One region of the Paenibacillus oryziterrae genome, then DNA from elsewhere that is predicted to be linked to it. Evidence: predicted binding sites of a transcription regulator. Region 1 holds the regulator's gene; the other holds the start of a gene.
The links. The regulator Rex, encoded in region 1, represses fermentation and respiration genes when NADH is low (regulators of the CRP and FNR family bind a similar motif). The targets are predictions, from matches to a motif close to TTGTGAAATATTTCACAA.

Region 2: a site for Rex is predicted at 2,442-2,459, ahead of pflB (formate C-acetyltransferase). Genes of this name have one in related genera too.

What each region holds. Positions count from the first base shown of each region.
Region 1 covers NZ_JBGJZO010000003.1:207,392-215,594, reverse strand. The annotation lists gene ACAN55_RS05700 (AAA family ATPase) at 1-161, opposite strand, end outside; gene ACAN55_RS05695 (hypothetical protein) at 154-687, opposite strand; gene ACAN55_RS05690 (cell wall elongation regulator TseB-like domain-containing protein) at 1,030-1,548, opposite strand; gene ACAN55_RS05685 (amidohydrolase) at 1,585-2,880, opposite strand; gene ACAN55_RS05680 (redox-sensing transcriptional repressor Rex) at 2,870-3,520, opposite strand; gene dinG (ATP-dependent DNA helicase DinG) at 3,602-6,463, opposite strand; gene ACAN55_RS05670 (tetratricopeptide repeat protein) at 6,582-7,223, opposite strand; gene panD (aspartate 1-decarboxylase) at 7,348-7,731, opposite strand; gene panC (pantoate--beta-alanine ligase) at 7,724-8,203, opposite strand, start outside.
Region 2 covers NZ_JBGJZO010000007.1:191,638-199,840, reverse strand. The annotation lists gene pflB (formate C-acetyltransferase) at 94-2,355, opposite strand; gene adhE (bifunctional acetaldehyde-CoA/alcohol dehydrogenase) at 2,647-5,268, opposite strand; gene ACAN55_RS10735 (ABC transporter substrate-binding protein) at 5,532-6,992, opposite strand; gene ACAN55_RS10730 (carbohydrate ABC transporter permease) at 7,125-7,997, opposite strand; gene ACAN55_RS10725 (carbohydrate ABC transporter permease) at 7,999-8,203, opposite strand, start outside.

The DNA of each region.
Region 1 (8,203 bases):
GCATTCACTGTAAGTCCACCCCGCAGATGAGCGATGAGGAGAAAGGCGCCTAGCATAGCAGCAGCTACGAGCACAGGTACAATATTAATCCCCAGAAAAGCCATAAAAACCAAAAGTATAGGAATGAATCCGGCTAATATTTCTTTTGTATATTTAGGCATTATTCCATACCCCCATTGTCTCTGGCTGCCGCGGCAGAATAATATATTTGCTCTCCTTGCCGTTCGTCAAACTTACATACACATTCGTTTCATCCATTTCCGTAGTGGCTGTTACACCTTCATATTCTGACTTTAATTCATTCAAAGTAGCGGGAATCAAAGTATATTTCCGGCTTTCCATCGCTTCGGCTACAGAAAACATTGCTTTGTCCCATAGCTCATCAAGCACAGCATTCGAATGCTGTTCAATATCAAGTGCCAGGGAACGGCTTCCAATGGCCGATTTACCTTCAGTCGTAATAAATTGCACTAGTTCACGTAATTTCGTTCCTGGCTCCAAATCAAGTTTCAAAGCTACCTGATTGCGGTTAATAGTTATTTGTGAATCGTTGACACCTTCATAGCTGTCCACGATCTTTTGCAGCGGCTCCTGAATAGCATATTGGCGATACAGAAACCACCCGCCGAACAAAAGCGCGGCTGATAGCAGCGAGGTCAGTAATACAGGCACAAGACGCAGTTTCAAGTAACGTCCTCCTCTCCATATTGGCAAATCCATAACACTCTATACCAACGGTGAACAATAAGGGCTGATTTCTCTATATCATCTGTCCAGACCCTAGATACAAATAGTAGTATATCACAGCTATATATACTAGAAGAAAAGAAAGTGTGAATTTATTTAAAATTTTTACAACTAATTTCTGCCTTCTCCGGCCAACTTTACCTTTATATCGACAAAAAAGACCGAATCGTTAGCGATTCGGTCTTTTTTCTGTATCATAATCATAAAAAACATGTCGTCCAAACCCGAAATATATTCTCCCAAGTATATACTTAGCGTATACACCCGAAACCACATCATTATCTATCGGTTAGGCAGCTTGTATCCGTCACCGATAGATGTTCCATCTGAGAAACGATAGAAGCGGTAATAATAGCGGCCGCCCTTTTTATAAAAAAGCTGCCATGCGTACTCACCGTTATAGGCTCCCGGCAGCAGTCGTTCAATGGATATTCCGGGAAGATCTTGTGCAATAATTGATCTAATCTTTTTCTCCGAGGTACCGCTGCTTACCGGCATTCCATATACCGCACCGTTCCCTTCAGCTACCTTGCCATCGACAGTAAAGCGGACCCAGACCATCATGCCCGTCCCTGCCTTGTCCTTGCCTGTCAGCACCCAAAAGATCGAGTTCTCATCCCAAACGGATTTTTGCACCTTATCGACCTCAGTCAGATCCGTCAAGCTGTAGGCGGCTTTCATCGCTAGGCTCTGCTCCTCCCATTGGTCATCCATAATGAAGGCATAGAAACGGCTTAGTACAAACAGAAGGAGCAGCGCCACGCCAAACCCCAGCAGGATCCATTTTCTCCTCTTCCTCAAGGTTCAGCTTCCTTTCTCGTTAAAATTACACGTATCTTACCGCTTCAGCAGGCCCTCGAACGATTCCTGGGCTTTCCGGCGGATCATTTCCTCATCAAGAGTCAGGCAAGCACCGTTCTTCACAACCTGGCGGCCGTTCACCCACACATGCGCAACATCCTTTGCACTTGCTGAATATACCGCATGAGACAGCAGATCGGTATGCGGAAGCAGATGGGGCTGATCAATATCAATTGCTATAAAGTCAGCTTTCATTCCGGGAGCAAGTCTTCCCACATTGTTCAAGAAAAGCGAACTCGCGCCATACTCGGTAGCAAGCTGCAATGCCTGCGGAGCAGGGACAGCGGTAGGATCACCGCTAATTCCTTTATGAATCAACGCAGCCAGGCGCATTTCCTCGAACATGTCCAGGTTATTGTTGCTTGCCGCTCCATCCGTTCCAAGCGATACAGGCACACCTGCACGAAGCAAGTCGGTTACACGCGCAATGCCGCTTGCAAGCTTCAGGTTGCTGCCGGGATTGTGGGACACTCCCACCTTGTAACGGGCGAGAATTTCAATCTCCTCATCTTCGAGGTGAACACCATGCGCTACCAGTGATGGGCGAGTGAACATGCCAAGGCTCTCCAGGTGAGCTACGGGACGCAGGCCATAGTCTGCCACGTTCTGCTCGACTTCACGACGGGTCTCCGACATGTGGGTATGCATCGGGAGGTCCAGATCATGAGCAGCCTGAACAAATTTCACGAAAAATTCCGGAGGGCAGGTATATGGTGCATGTGGCGAAATCATCGACGTGATCCGGCCATCTGCTTTGCCATGCCAGGTACGGGCGAACTCGATAGCTTCCGCTAGCTTGTGGTTCTGTACATCCTCAGGGCAGAGTCCGATTACACCGCGCATCAGAACGGCACGGATTCCGGATGTTGAGACCGCTTCCGCGACACGATCCATATGGTCATACATATCGAGGAATGTCGTAGTCCCGCCTTTAAGCATCTCTAAGATCGACAATGAAGATCCCCAATACACATCGTCACCCGTAAATTTTTCTTCCATCGGCCACATTTTCTCCTGCAGCCATACCTGCAATGCAAGATCGTCCCCATAGCCTCTCAGCAATGACATTGCTGCATGTCCATGTGTATTTACCAGGCCCGGCATAAAGAGCAGGCGGCTACCGTCTACTACTTCAGCACCTTCATGATCAGGTTCTTCTTCGCCTATGTAAGTGATCAGATCATTTTCTATAATCATATATCCGCTTAGGACAGGTTTGTCTGTTCCGGGAACCGTAAATCTTCCGTTCCGGATAAAGGTTTTATTCGCCATGTTCAACTTCTTCCTTTCCATCTTGTAAATAATAAGCCAAGCTCTGCAAATCTGTAGTGAAATCTGCTGCATGAATCCGGATAGACGCTGGGGTCTTCAGAATAACAGGTGCGAAGTTCAGAATAGCTTCAATGCCTGAATCCACGAGGATATCCGCCACATTCTGCGCCTCTGATTCAGGAACAGTGATAATACCAATCCGTATGCCTTGCGCACGTATGGTACTTCCCAGTTCTTCCATTGGCTGTACAGTCAAATTATTAATCTTCTCGCCAATCTTCGGCTCGTAGGAATCGAACACTGCTGTAATTTTCATGGTGTCCTTCAAATAGGCATTATAGTTAGATAACGCATGCCCCAGATTACCGGCTCCAACCAATGCCACGTTGATTTGCTGGTCCAGCTTGAGGATATGCCGAATTTTTTCAATAAGGTAGCTGACATCATAACCAATGCCTTTTCTTCCGAAATCACCGAAATAGGCTAAATCCTTACGGATTTGCGCTGGATTAAGATCCAGCTTTTGTCCAAGCTCCTGAGAAGAGACGGTTGCGATTTCACGTTTGTGGAGATCGTTAAGAAAACGCAGGTAGATTGGCAACCTGCGGACAACAGCCTCCGATATTTTATCCGATTTCATATTTTCTCCTCCTATAAGGTTATATTCTGCATAAACGGAGATTCAAGTTCCGCGAGTAATTTTATTGTGTAAATCGGGCGTTTAGGAGACGCCCCCCTCCTCCAGCCATTCGGCAATACGCGGGACCATCTGGTCAGTCCGCATATGTTCCATTTTAGGTCCTGGCAAGGAATAAAGGAAATACTTACCGTAATAAGACTCAATTACCCGGGTATCATACACAATTACAATCCCCCGGTCTTTCGCAGTTCTCACGAGACGGCCAAAACCCTGCTTAAAGCGTATGACCGCCTGCGGAACCGACAGCTTCATAAATGGATTCTTCTTCTGTGCCTGCAGCAGTTCCGATTTCGCCTCTGCAAGCGGATGGTTAGGCGGTTGAAACGGCAGTCTGACAATCGCGAGACACGTCAGTGCTTCCCCGGGGATATCGACTCCCTCCCAGAAGCTGCTGGTACCCAGAAGTACGGAAGCACTGCTGTCTTGAAAACGGCGGATCAGCTTGCTTCTGCTTCCCCCTTCCACGCCCTGTCCCAGCACGGTGATGTCCTGCAGAGACAACGCTTCCTTCAAAGGATCATACACCTGCCGGAGCATACGGTACGAGGTGAACAACACCAGCATTCTTCCCTTCGTGGTTACCGCAGCTTCTGCGAGCGATTGCACCAGTGTATCAACAAAGCGTGCATCACCAATACTGCCTTTTACACTTGGGAAGTCTCTTGGGATTACTAATAACGCTTGCTCCCGGTAATGAAACGGCGAGGGAAGCTGAACCGTCATAAGGCGGCCTTCTTCCGCAGCTTCATTCAGACCCAGGTTATCGATCATAAATTGAAAAGATTTATCAACAGATAGTGTGGCCGAGGTCAGAACAATACTCTTTTTCTTATCAAAAAATAATTCCTTTAGCTGGGAGCTGACGTCTACGGGAACTGCATAGATCTGCAGCGACTTGCTGCGGTAATTTCCGTTCGCTTCCAGCCAATATACTACACTTTCATCGTTCAAGCCCATAAAAAACCGCACTTGATCCCTAATGGCTGCCAAGTCTTTAAATAAGCCGCCAATATCCGTTATCAGGCTGTCGGAAGAGGACTGGCCATCCTGATCCTTCATTTCATTCAGCATTCGTTCGCCATTCCGCAGAACATCGCTGAGTGTGGTAACCATACCATTCTCAAGCGCGGCAAGCTCTGCCCAATTGGCGGGCTTTTTACCAGGAAGCAGGCGCAGAATCAATTGACCCGCTTCACCCGCTCCGGCATCGCTTCGATCCGGAAGAAGACTAAAAAGCTTCTCGCTCAGGGCATCCCAGGTCTCTTTCACGGTGATCAGATCCGTATATATGCGGTCGATAATCGCACTCCATTCTCCTGCCTGTTCACTTCCCGCAGTTTGAAGCTGCTGCCGGAGTACAGGAAGCTGCCCATTGCGGCTGTCTTTAAAGAGACGGGAGAGTGTGTGCGTAACCGTAAAATGCTTCATGTGCATACCCAAATGCTTACCTGCTACATCCTCCAGGTGATGGGCCTCATCAATGACCAGGTGCTCGTAAGCTGGCAGCAATTGATGGCCCGCCTTCACATCTGCGAACAATTTGGAATGATTCGTAACCACAACGTCCGCAATTCCAGCGGAATGTTTCGCCCGGTGATAATAACACTTGCGGAACCAAGGGCAGGAACGGCCAAGACAGGAATCAGTATCACTAGCTACAGACTCCCAGAAATCACCGCCACGGTTACCCATATTTAACTCTTCGTCATCACCCGACTCCGTCTGTGTGAGCCAGACGATCATTTGCGCTGCCGTAAGAACATCTTCTCTTGGACTTACAAAGTCTTTCCGGTTTATTTTATGTTCAAATTTGCGCAGACACAAATAATGGCCTCTGCCTTTAAAAATCGCCGCCTTGAACGGGAAGGGTACTACTTGTGTCAGCAGCGGAATATCTCTCTCGCGTAACTGATCCTGGAGATTGATCGTATGCGTGCTGACCATGACCTTCTGCTCCGTTTTGACACTCTGATAAATCGCCGGAAGCAGATAACCCAGAGATTTGCCGGTTCCGGTACCGGCTTCGATTAATAGATGTTTCTCTTCTTCGAGCGCCGTCATTACCTCACCGAACATAATTTCCTGAGCTTCCCGGCTTTCATAGTGCGGAAGCGTTTCTTTCAGGCGCCGGGTCACTTCAGCCAAATAATCGGTGAAGGACAAGTTATCCAACGGATTGCTGCCGATATCTTCGCGGGGAGGTGTCAGTTCAGACCAGTCTCCCACTTGAAGCGCAAGCTGCCGGTAGAAGGTCAGCTCACCTTCGGGCTGAAAGGCCTCCATCTCCCGTTCACGAAGCAGACCGTCAAAATACCATCCGAGGTCCCCATCTCCATCCGCGAACAGCTCTGCGAGCCGCTGAATGGTTAGCAGCGGAAGGCTGTACAGTTCCTCCAGACACTTCAGCAGCACTAGAGCTGTAGCAAGTGCATCGCTGTCCGCCTGATGAGGACGTTCATGTGTGATCCCGAAATGATTACTTACGGCTCCAAGCTGATAGGTCGTCAGCGAGGGAAAGCTAATCTTCAGAAAATCAATTGTATCGAGAATACGACCCTGGAAAGGCAAATATCCGCACCGGTCCAAGGCATTCTGCAAAAAATGAAAATCAAAAGAGACGTTGTGTCCTACGAGCACAACATCATCCAATAACGGAACCAGCTCCATCATCATTTCTTCCAGCTCAGGCGCATCCTGCACATCGCTGTCCGTTATACCCGTCAGGCCCGTAATAAAAGGAGGAATCGGTGTTCCGGGCTTGACATAGGAACCGTATACACGGGAGATGGACAGGTCTTCTTCTATAATGGCAAGGCCAACCTGTATGATTTCACCCACAGATTGGGTTCCCGTCGTTTCAAAATCAAGCACGGCAAATTTCATTGTAAGTTCTATTCCCTTTCACTTGAGACTCCTTATCAGCATAACAGAAGTTACGAAAAAAGGCGATGCACACCGACTTGTACAGTGGATGCATCGCTTGGATTATAACGGCTTATGATTACAAAAGCGAAACAAGCTGGCTTCCATACTGAAGGACGCCTCCCTTGCGGTGGCAGACCTCCAGATTCACCTTCGGCTCCGGCAGTTGAGGATCATGCTGGAGTGCTAAACTAAACAATTCACGGGCCTCGGCATATCGTTCCTCAGAAGCCCTGATGCAGCCCATGACATTATAGATCAGGGCCATAAGTTGCCTATTTCGAACAAGACGCAGCATATGCTCCAGATGTTGCCACGTCGACTCATTTTGTCCCAGGTATAGATGGGACATAGCTAAATATAGCCGGCCGGACAAACTGTCGGGATATGCTGAAATAACATTGTTGAACTGCTCGACGCATTTGGCATACATTAGCAGCTTGTAATACCCTTGACCCCGGGCGAAGGATTCCATCGCAAGCTCCGGGGCTTCCCGGCGGACTGAAATATCATCATGATCCACAGATAAATCCGCCGTCAAGCTAAAGTTGCCCATCTTCTCTGCGAAAACCAGCCATTCATCCATAACGTCATCGCTTAACCGGCGAAGCATGTGGTATTTGCCCAGAAGATCTTCCCGGCGGGCGCCTTCCGCTGTAGGGTAATCAAGGATGATTTCCTGAAGCATCTCGTTCATTTCAGCAAATAAATGTTGAAACATGGGACATCCCACCCTCACTGATAATGAAATCAGATCGACTTGCCTGACTTCATTTTTTGCCGGGAGCGGCTCTTTCATCCCTTCCATTGATTACATGACCCGGTTAATCTGTATTCTTGGTAAATTATGCTATCGTCGCGTGTATTTCATGGTCCGCCAGTTTGACAGCCTTGTTGTTGTCGTCTACAAAAACTACAGTTGGCTTATGGTTTGCCAGCTCTTCCTGCGACAACATCGCATAAGAGATAATAATTACGGTATCCCCCGGATGTACCATCCGGGCTGCAGCACCATTCAGACAAATGACGCCGCTGCCGCGTGGTCCAGGAATGACGTAAGTTTCCAGACGTGAGCCGTTGTTATTATCGACAATCTGCACCTTCTCATTCTCCAACAGATCCGCGGCTTCCATCAAATCTTCGTCAATGGTGATACTTCCCACGTAGTTCAAGTTGGCTTCCGTCACGGTTGCCCGGTGTATTTTGGACTTCATCATTTGTCTAAACAAGGGCTGGTACCTCCTTAGGAATAAATACGACGTTATCGATCAGACGTGTTCTGCCAAACTTAACAGCCAGTGCCATGATAACCTCTCCGCCCGTTTGTGCCAGGTATGCTGCCGAATCCAAAGATTCGAGACCCGAGAAGGTCAATACTTCAGCATAATCAATAACAGCAAGCGGCGACTCGGCAATAATTGAAGACAATATCTCTTTAACTTCCAGAACCGTTGTCGCCCGGCCTTCATCAACCGCTGCACGAGCTTCCCGCAGGGAACGGGACAATACCAGAGCCTGACGACGCTCCTCTTCGGACAGATAGACATTCCGGGAGCTCAGCGCAAGACCATCCTCTTCACGGACGATCGGGCAGGCAATAATGGTAACGTTCATGTTCAGATCGGCAACCATCTGGCGCAATACCGCAACCTGCTGGGCATCCTTCAAACCAAAGAAGGCATAATCCGGCTGAACCATGTT
Region 2 (8,203 bases), on a different contig from region 1:
ATCTTCAGACAAGATAGTACCGCCCTCTTTACAAGGGCGGCATATCTTGCAGCTATTTCAATGTACTGTTCATTCGTACATTAGAAGGAATTATTACATTGCACCGTGGAAGGTACGGTTGATAACGTCCATTTGTTGCTCGCGAGTCAGCTTGATGAAGTTAACAGCATAACCGGATACACGGATAGTCAATTGTGGGTAGTTCTCTGGGTGTTCCATCGCATCCATCAATTGCTCACGTGCAAACACGTTAACATTCAGGTGATGGCCTTTGCTGTTAAAGTATCCGTCCAGCATGGATACCAGGTTGGATTTGCGTCCTTCTTCGTCTTTACCAAGTGCTTTCGGTACGATAGAGAAGGTGTTGGAGATACCGTCAAGGCTATCTTCGTAAGGCAGTTTAGCAACGGAGCTAAGGGAAGCCAAAGCACCTTTCTTATCGCGCCCGTGCATTGGGTTCGCACCTGGAGCGAATGGTTCGCCTTTTTTACGTCCATCAGGAGTTGTTCCTGTTTTCTTACCGTATACTACGTTGGAAGTGATGGTCAGTACCGATTGAGTCGGCAGAGCGTCACGGTAAGCGTGATGTTTACGGATCATAGTCATGAACGTTTCTACCAGTTCAACAGCGATGTTGTCAACAGCATCGTCATTGTTACCATAGCAAGGGAATTCACCTTCTGTTTCGAAATCAACGGCGATGCCTTGTTCGTTACGGATGACTTTAACTTTTGCGTGTTTGATGGCGCTCAGGGAGTCAGCTGCTACAGACAGACCAGCAATACCGCAAGCCATGGTCCGCAGAATGTCGCGGTCATGCAGGGCCATTTCAATACGCTCATAGGAATATTTATCGTGCATGTAGTGAATTACGTTCAAAGTATTCATGTACAGCTTAGCCAACCAGTCCATCATTGGTTTGAAGCGTTTCATTACTTCGTTATAATCGAGATATTCGGAAGTGATGCGTGGCAGTTCAGGTCCAACTTGTGCGCCAGACTTCTCATCCACACCACCGTTGATCGCATACAGCAAAGCTTTAGCCAAGTTAGCACGAGCTCCAAAGAATTGCATTTGTTTACCGATACGCATTGCGGATACGCAGCAAGCGATACCGTAGTCATCGCCGTAAATCGGACGCATCAAATCGTCATTCTCGTATTGGATCGAGCTAGTTTCGATAGAAACCTTAGCACAATATTTCTTGAAGCCTTCAGGCATTTTCTCAGACCAGAGAACAGTCAAGTTCGGCTCTGGAGCTGGACCCAGGTTGTACAAAGTGTGAAGGAAACGGAAGCTGTTCTTAGTTACGCGAGTTTCACCATTAACAGACATACCGCCGATGGATTCAGTAACCCAAGTTGGGTCTCCACTGAACAGTTCGTTATAGTCAGGTGTACGCAAGAACTTAACGATACGCAATTTCATTACGAAATGGTCAACCATTTCTTGTGCTTGTTCTTCAGTCAAAGTACCTTCAGCCAGATCACGTTCTACATAGATGTCAAGGAACGAGGATACGCGTCCAAGGGACATTGCCGCACCGTTTTGTTCTTTGATTGCAGCAAGGTAACCGAAGTATACCCATTGGAAGGCTTCTTTAGCCGTGTTAGCAGGCTTGGAAATATCGAAGCCGTGCATTTCAGCCATTTTTTTCAGTTCGCCCAGAGCACGAATTTGCTCGGACAGCTCTTCGCGAAGACGAATGACATGATCGCTCATGGAATCCACTTCAAGGTTGAGCAGGTCTTGTTTCTTTTCTTTAATCAGGAAGTCAACACCGTAAAGAGCTACACGACGGTAGTCACCGATAATACGACCACGGCCGTAAGCATCAGGAAGACCAGTAATAACACCGGATTTACGGGCTGCTCTCATATCGCTTGTATATGCATCAAATACGCCTTGGTTATGCGTTTTACGAATGTTCGTGAACATGTCAACAATGCCTTGCGGAAGTTCAAATCCGTATGCGTTGCAGGCATCGATCATCATTTTAATTCCGCCAAAAGGTTGAATAGAACGTTTGAAAGGAGCGTCAGTTTGAACGCCGACGATTTGTTCCTTGTCTTTGTCGATATAACCCGGATTATGGGATACGATTGTGGATACAGTATTAACATCCACATCCAATACGCCACCGTTCGCAATTTCTTGCTTGGTCATTTCCGACACGAGTTTCCAAAGTTCGTTAGTGTTGTGAGTAGCTCCTGCAAGGAAATCTTCTTTCCCGTGATAAGGCAGGATGTTCTTCTCAATAAAATCATTTACGTTTACTTTCTTGGACCATTTACCCTTAGTAAAAGAACGCCATCCCGACTTTACCTCTTGTACATCTTTTTCAATCACCGACATGCTAAATCCCTCCATATATATATATTTATAATATTGTAAGATCGCGGGCTTGAAGGTTGATCCCGTGTCTCGTGATCCCTCAACATTAGTTCAAATTTTCACAATACAATTTGATTTATTGCTTGGGATCTTATATAAACAGTTTAGTTTAAAATCCCGGCTGGCACTGTGATATATATCACGTTTTCCTGCTTTTTCGTGATATTTGTCACTATCCTTGAAATTATAAAATTGGGGGGCAATTGCCCCCCAATTCTTAGTTCAACCCATGTTTCAGGTTAAACCTGAATTTTAGTTATCGAAACGACCGTAGAAAGCATTGCGATATACATCAGCAAGTTCAGTAACCAGTGGCAACTTCGGATTCGCAGTTGTACATTGGTCTTCAAATGCACGGTCAGCCAAGTAATCAACACGGGATTCGAAATCCTTAGGATCAAATCCAAGTTGTTGGAAGGACTCTTCGATACCGAGTTTTTTGTTCAGGTCACGAATGGCGTTGATCAAGCTTGTTACGCCTTCTTCTGTTGTACGTGCAGGAAGTCCCAAGATACGTGCGATTTCTGCATAACGCTCGTCAGCTACGAAGTGCGAGTATTTAGGGAACGAAGCGAACTTCGACGGTTTTTTCGCATTGTAGCGGATTACGTGAGGCATCAGAATTGCATTGGTACGACCGTGAGCAGTGTGGTATTGACCGCCCCATTTATGGGCCAAACTGTGGTTGATACCCAGGAACGCATTTGCGAACGCCATACCAGCAAGTGTCGACGCATTGTGCATTTTTTCGCGTGCCAATTTGTCAGCTTCCAGAGCGGATTTCTCCAACCATTGGAATACGAGTTGGATCGCTTTGATTGCCAGACCATCAGAGTAGTCGCTGGCCATTACGGACACATAAGCTTCAATAGCATGTGTCAATACGTCCATACCTGTATCAGCAACTGCAGTTTTTGGCAAGCTATATACGAACTCTGGATCCACGATTGCTACGTCTGGAGTCAGCTCATAATCAGCAAGCGGATATTTAGTGTTGCTTCCGGCAGTTTTGTCAGTGATTACCGCGAAGGAAGTCACTTCAGAACCTGTACCCGAAGTTGTAGGAATCGCTACGAATTTCGCTTTGGAACCCAGACGCGGGTATTTGTAAATCCGTTTGCGGATATCCATGAATTTTTGTTTCAGATCGTTGAAATCAGTATCTGGGTATTCATAGAACAACCACATAGCTTTGGCAGCATCCATAGGGGAACCGCCGCCGAGTGCGATGATGCAGTCTGGTTGGAATCTTTGCATCATTGCAGTACCCTTGTCCACAGTAGTTGTCGATGGATCCGGTTCAACTTCAGAGAACACTTCGATCGCTACTGGTGTTTGGCGTTGACGCAGGTAGTGCTCAACTCTTTCAACATAACCCAGTTTCACCATCATTGGGTCAGTGATGATTGCAACGCGTGTGATGTCAGGCATTTTTGCCAGGTATTGAGTGGATCCTTTTTCGAAATAGATCTTATCAGGAATTTTAAACCATTGCATATTCACGGTACGACGGTTCACCCTTTTCACGTTGATCAAGTTAATTGCTGTAACGTTTTGCGATACCGAGTTACGTCCGTAAGATCCGCATCCCAGTGTCAATGAAGGGATATTTGTGTTGTAGATATCGCCGATCGCGCCGTGTGTGGATGGCGAGTTCACCAGAATACGTCCAGTTTGCAGACGGTTGGAGAATTTCATGATAACTTCTTCATTGTTAGAGTGGATAGCGGAGCTGTGGCCCATGCCTCCGAACTCTACGATTTGAGCTGCACGCTCGATACCTTGATCAGCGTTTTTCACTTTGTAGCAAGCCAGAACCGGGCTCAGCTTCTCAGCGGACAGCGGGTATTTAGTACCTACGCCTTCGATTTCAGCAACCAGAATTTTAGTTCCGGCTGGTACTTGAATACCGCACATTTCAGCGATCTTCACAGCGGATTGTCCAACAATTGCCGGGTTAACTGCGCATTTCTCAACGTTCATTGCACCGTTAGTCAATTTAGCAGCTTCTTCTTTATTTACGAAGTAACAACCGGATGCGATCATTTTCTTCTTCACTTGGTCGAAGATTGGTTCTTCTATAATTACAGCCTGCTCGGATGCACAGATCATACCATTGTCGAAAGATTTGGAAAGAATAAGGTCGGTTACTGCTTGGTCAAGGTCTGCACTCTTTTCAATGAAGCAAGGAACGTTACCAGGACCTACGCCAAGTGCTGGTTTGCCGCAGCTGTAAGCCGCTTTAACCATTGCGGAACCGCCAGTTGCCAGAATCAATGCAACGTCATCGTTGTTCATCAGAGCATTTGTTTTGTCCATAGTTGGTGCATCGATCCATTGGATACAGTTCTCAGGTGCGCCAGCTTTTACAGCGGCTTCAGCCAAGATTCTTGCTGCTTCCTTACTGCACTCTTGTGCAGATGGATGGAAACCGAAGATGATCGGGTTACGAGTTTTGATAGCGATCAATGCTTTGAACATTGTAGTGGATGTTGGGTTAGTTACCGGAGTAATACCCATTACGATACCTACTGGTTCAGCGATCTTTTGGAAGTTCTCATATTTGTTGTCTTCAATAACACCAACTGTTTTATCGTACTTGATGTTGTTGTAGATGTATTCAGTTGCGAAAATGTTCTTGGTGATTTTGTCTTCATATACTCCACGGCCTGTTTCTTCAATAGCCAGTTTTGCCAGATACATGTGTTTGTCGAGACCAGCCAGCGCCATAGCCTGCACAATTTTGTTCACTTGCTCTTGATCGAGAAGCATGAACTCATCTAATGCTTTCTTTGCTTTGTCCACCAATGTCTGGATATATTCCTCAGCGGAAGCTTGCTTTGCCTGAGTTGGCACTTCGTTTTTAACTGCCATTTTCTCTCGTTCCTCCTGTCAAACACTTTGTTATTTTTTTCACAAACCAATCATATCACATCTTTTTCGTCTTGCATAGTGAAATCTTTCACATACTATAAACTTTTTTTGATTTGTTTTCAAAGCGCTTTCATTTCCAATTGGGGTCCCATAATTTAGTATACAATATATATCGGTCAATATGTTTAAAAATTTAAATAACCTCTCTTCTTAACAGCATCATGCGCTGTTTCTGAAGAGAGGTTATTTAGGATTACTGCAAACTACTCTACTTTGATGGTATCAAAGAATTTCTCTTGAACGATTTTGGCTGCATCGTCCAGTTGTTTTTTGGAATCTGTTCCTTCTTTAGAGAAGAGCTCCTGAATTACGTTGGACATTGTTGCATAGTAGTCCTGGGTGTTGTATTGTGCTTCAGGTTTGCCGTCCAAGAGTGCCATAATGTCAGGGCTGTATTGGTATACGTTATCGTATTTGTCATATACAGCTTTGGTTTTTTGGCCGAATTCGGAATCAGCAGCATAGTAGTCAAGAAGCGGCGGGATGAAGAATTTGCCGTCCGTTACGCGTTGGGCAATAATTGCATCAAGTGCTTCCAGACCTTTATCGGAAAAGTAGTCAAATGTAATATAACGGAATGCCATTTCTTGCTCGTCTTTTGTTGCGTTCGGGTTGATTACAAGATAGTCGCCGCCGAGAACCCCAGTGTGCTTGCCGCCTTTTTCAGCTGCAGGCATTGGATAGGTCAGAACTTCCTCCGGTTTCAAACCGCCTTGGTTCAGCGCTTGCTCGATAACGCCGTCAGAACCGGCCATTACCATTGCTGTACGTCCTTGTTGGAATGCACCTACAGCATCGCCCCAGCCGAGTGCCCAGTCTTGAGGAATAGCATTAGCTTCCCATCTCAACTTTTTGTAGAAGTCCAGTGCTTTCACACCTGCATCAGAGTTGAATGCGGTAACCACTTTGCCGCCTTCAATCTTTTGAATTTCTCCGCCGGCTTCGAACAGGAAGTTGGTCCAGTTCCAGCCTGCTTCATTACCTTTACCCATAGGAGCAATACCGGAGATCCCTTTTTTGGCATCAGCTACGCCTTTGGCAGTAGCAAGCATGTCATCCCAAGTCCAGTCCATCGCAGGAACTGCCACGCCTTTTTCGTCCAGCATTTTCTTGTTAATAATAGTGGTAACTACGTAACCCTTTTGTGTTACACCGAAAACTTTACCATCAACAATGAATTGGTTTTGCAGAACCGGATTGATTTGGTCTTTGTATTCGTATTTGTTCCACAGATCGGTGATGTCGGCTACCCAGCCTTTTTCCACGAGGAATTTCGCTTCAGTTGCATACGTATTGAAGAAAGTTGGTGCTTCGTTAGCAGCCATTTTCACACCAATTTCACTTACATTGTACTGCCAGTCATCCTTAACGATTTCAACATTCGGATAAACCGCTTGGAACCGTTTGATTTTGTCATCTTCCTGAGCTCTCATTTCTGTCAAGTCAGGTGTTGGATAGTGAATCTTGATGGTTACTTTTCTTTGGGTGATATCATCCGTTGCCGCATTGTCGCTACCGGCATTATCTGTGGCAGCCGCATTGGTCGCCGCCGGAGTATTCCCTTCCTTATTTGCTGCATTACCATTGTTGTTGTTCCCGCCGCAAGCCGACAAGAGCGAGCCCGTCACAAGGAGGCATAGCAGCATGCTGGAAAATTTACGCATTGAAACTCCCCTTTTCAATTCATAATTATCTTACAGGATCATCATAAAATAGAAACCGGTTACATACGATGTGCATTTATATTCCTTTCATGTGCATGTTTACGATTGCTCTAAAAACACACAACCCTGCAATCAACCCTTAACAGCCGACAAAGCTACCCCTCGCATGATAAATTTCTGGAATATCAGAAAGACAAGGATCGGCGGCAACGAGACAAGGAACAGAATCGCAAATTTAATGTTAGTGTTGAGCGCCTTGACGTTGATTACATATTTATAGATGGCTGTAGCAAGCGTGTATTTGTCTTCCGTATGCATTACAAGGGATGGCCAGAACCAGTCATTCCATGCGGTTGAGAAGATAAAGATGGCCAAGGTGGCGAAGATCGGAACGGAAAGCGGAACCGCAATGGTGAAAAAGCTTCTGGGCTCTGATGCCCCGTCAATCCGTGCTGCCTCGAAAATCTCAGGGTGTATCCCATCAAAAAAGTTCTTTAGCAGCAGGAAAAAGAATGTGTTCGCACCTGCCGGCAGCCAGAACGCCGCATATTGATTAAGCAGCCCAAGTTCCTTCAGGTTGACAAAGTTCGGGATCATGTAGCTGGTTGCCGGAATAAACAGTGTCATCAGAAAGAAGAAATAAAAGGCTTTCCGGTAAGGCACGTTCATCCGTGAAATACTGAATGAAGCCATACCCAGCACTACCAAAGTCACCACCATATTTCCGACGAAGATGTAGATGGTGTTTCTGAGGAACATCGGTAGATCAATGTAATCTAGTGCCTTAGAGAGATTATCCGCATGCCATTCCTGCGGGAAGAAGTGGGGCGGAAAGGAATTGACCTCCTGATTCGATTTCAATCCATTGAACATCGTCATCAGTATCGGGTACAGCATAGTAAAGACCATAATCGCGATCACGAGCACCATGATGCCATAAACGATCTTATTGCTTGTTTTTTTCAAATCATGTTCTGATAAAATGCCTCTGTCTGCACTCTTCATCCTAGTTATCCTCCTTGTTGAGCTTGAACTGTAAAATGCCCAAACCGCCCAGGACAATGAACATCAGCATACCAAGCGCAGTAGCCGTACCATAGTCCAATCTGGTAAATGCGTATTTCACGATTAGCAGCGCATACGTCAGCGTAGTATTATTCGGCCCGCCATCGAGCAAAGCGAGCTGTGACTGGTAGCCTTGCGAGGTCGCA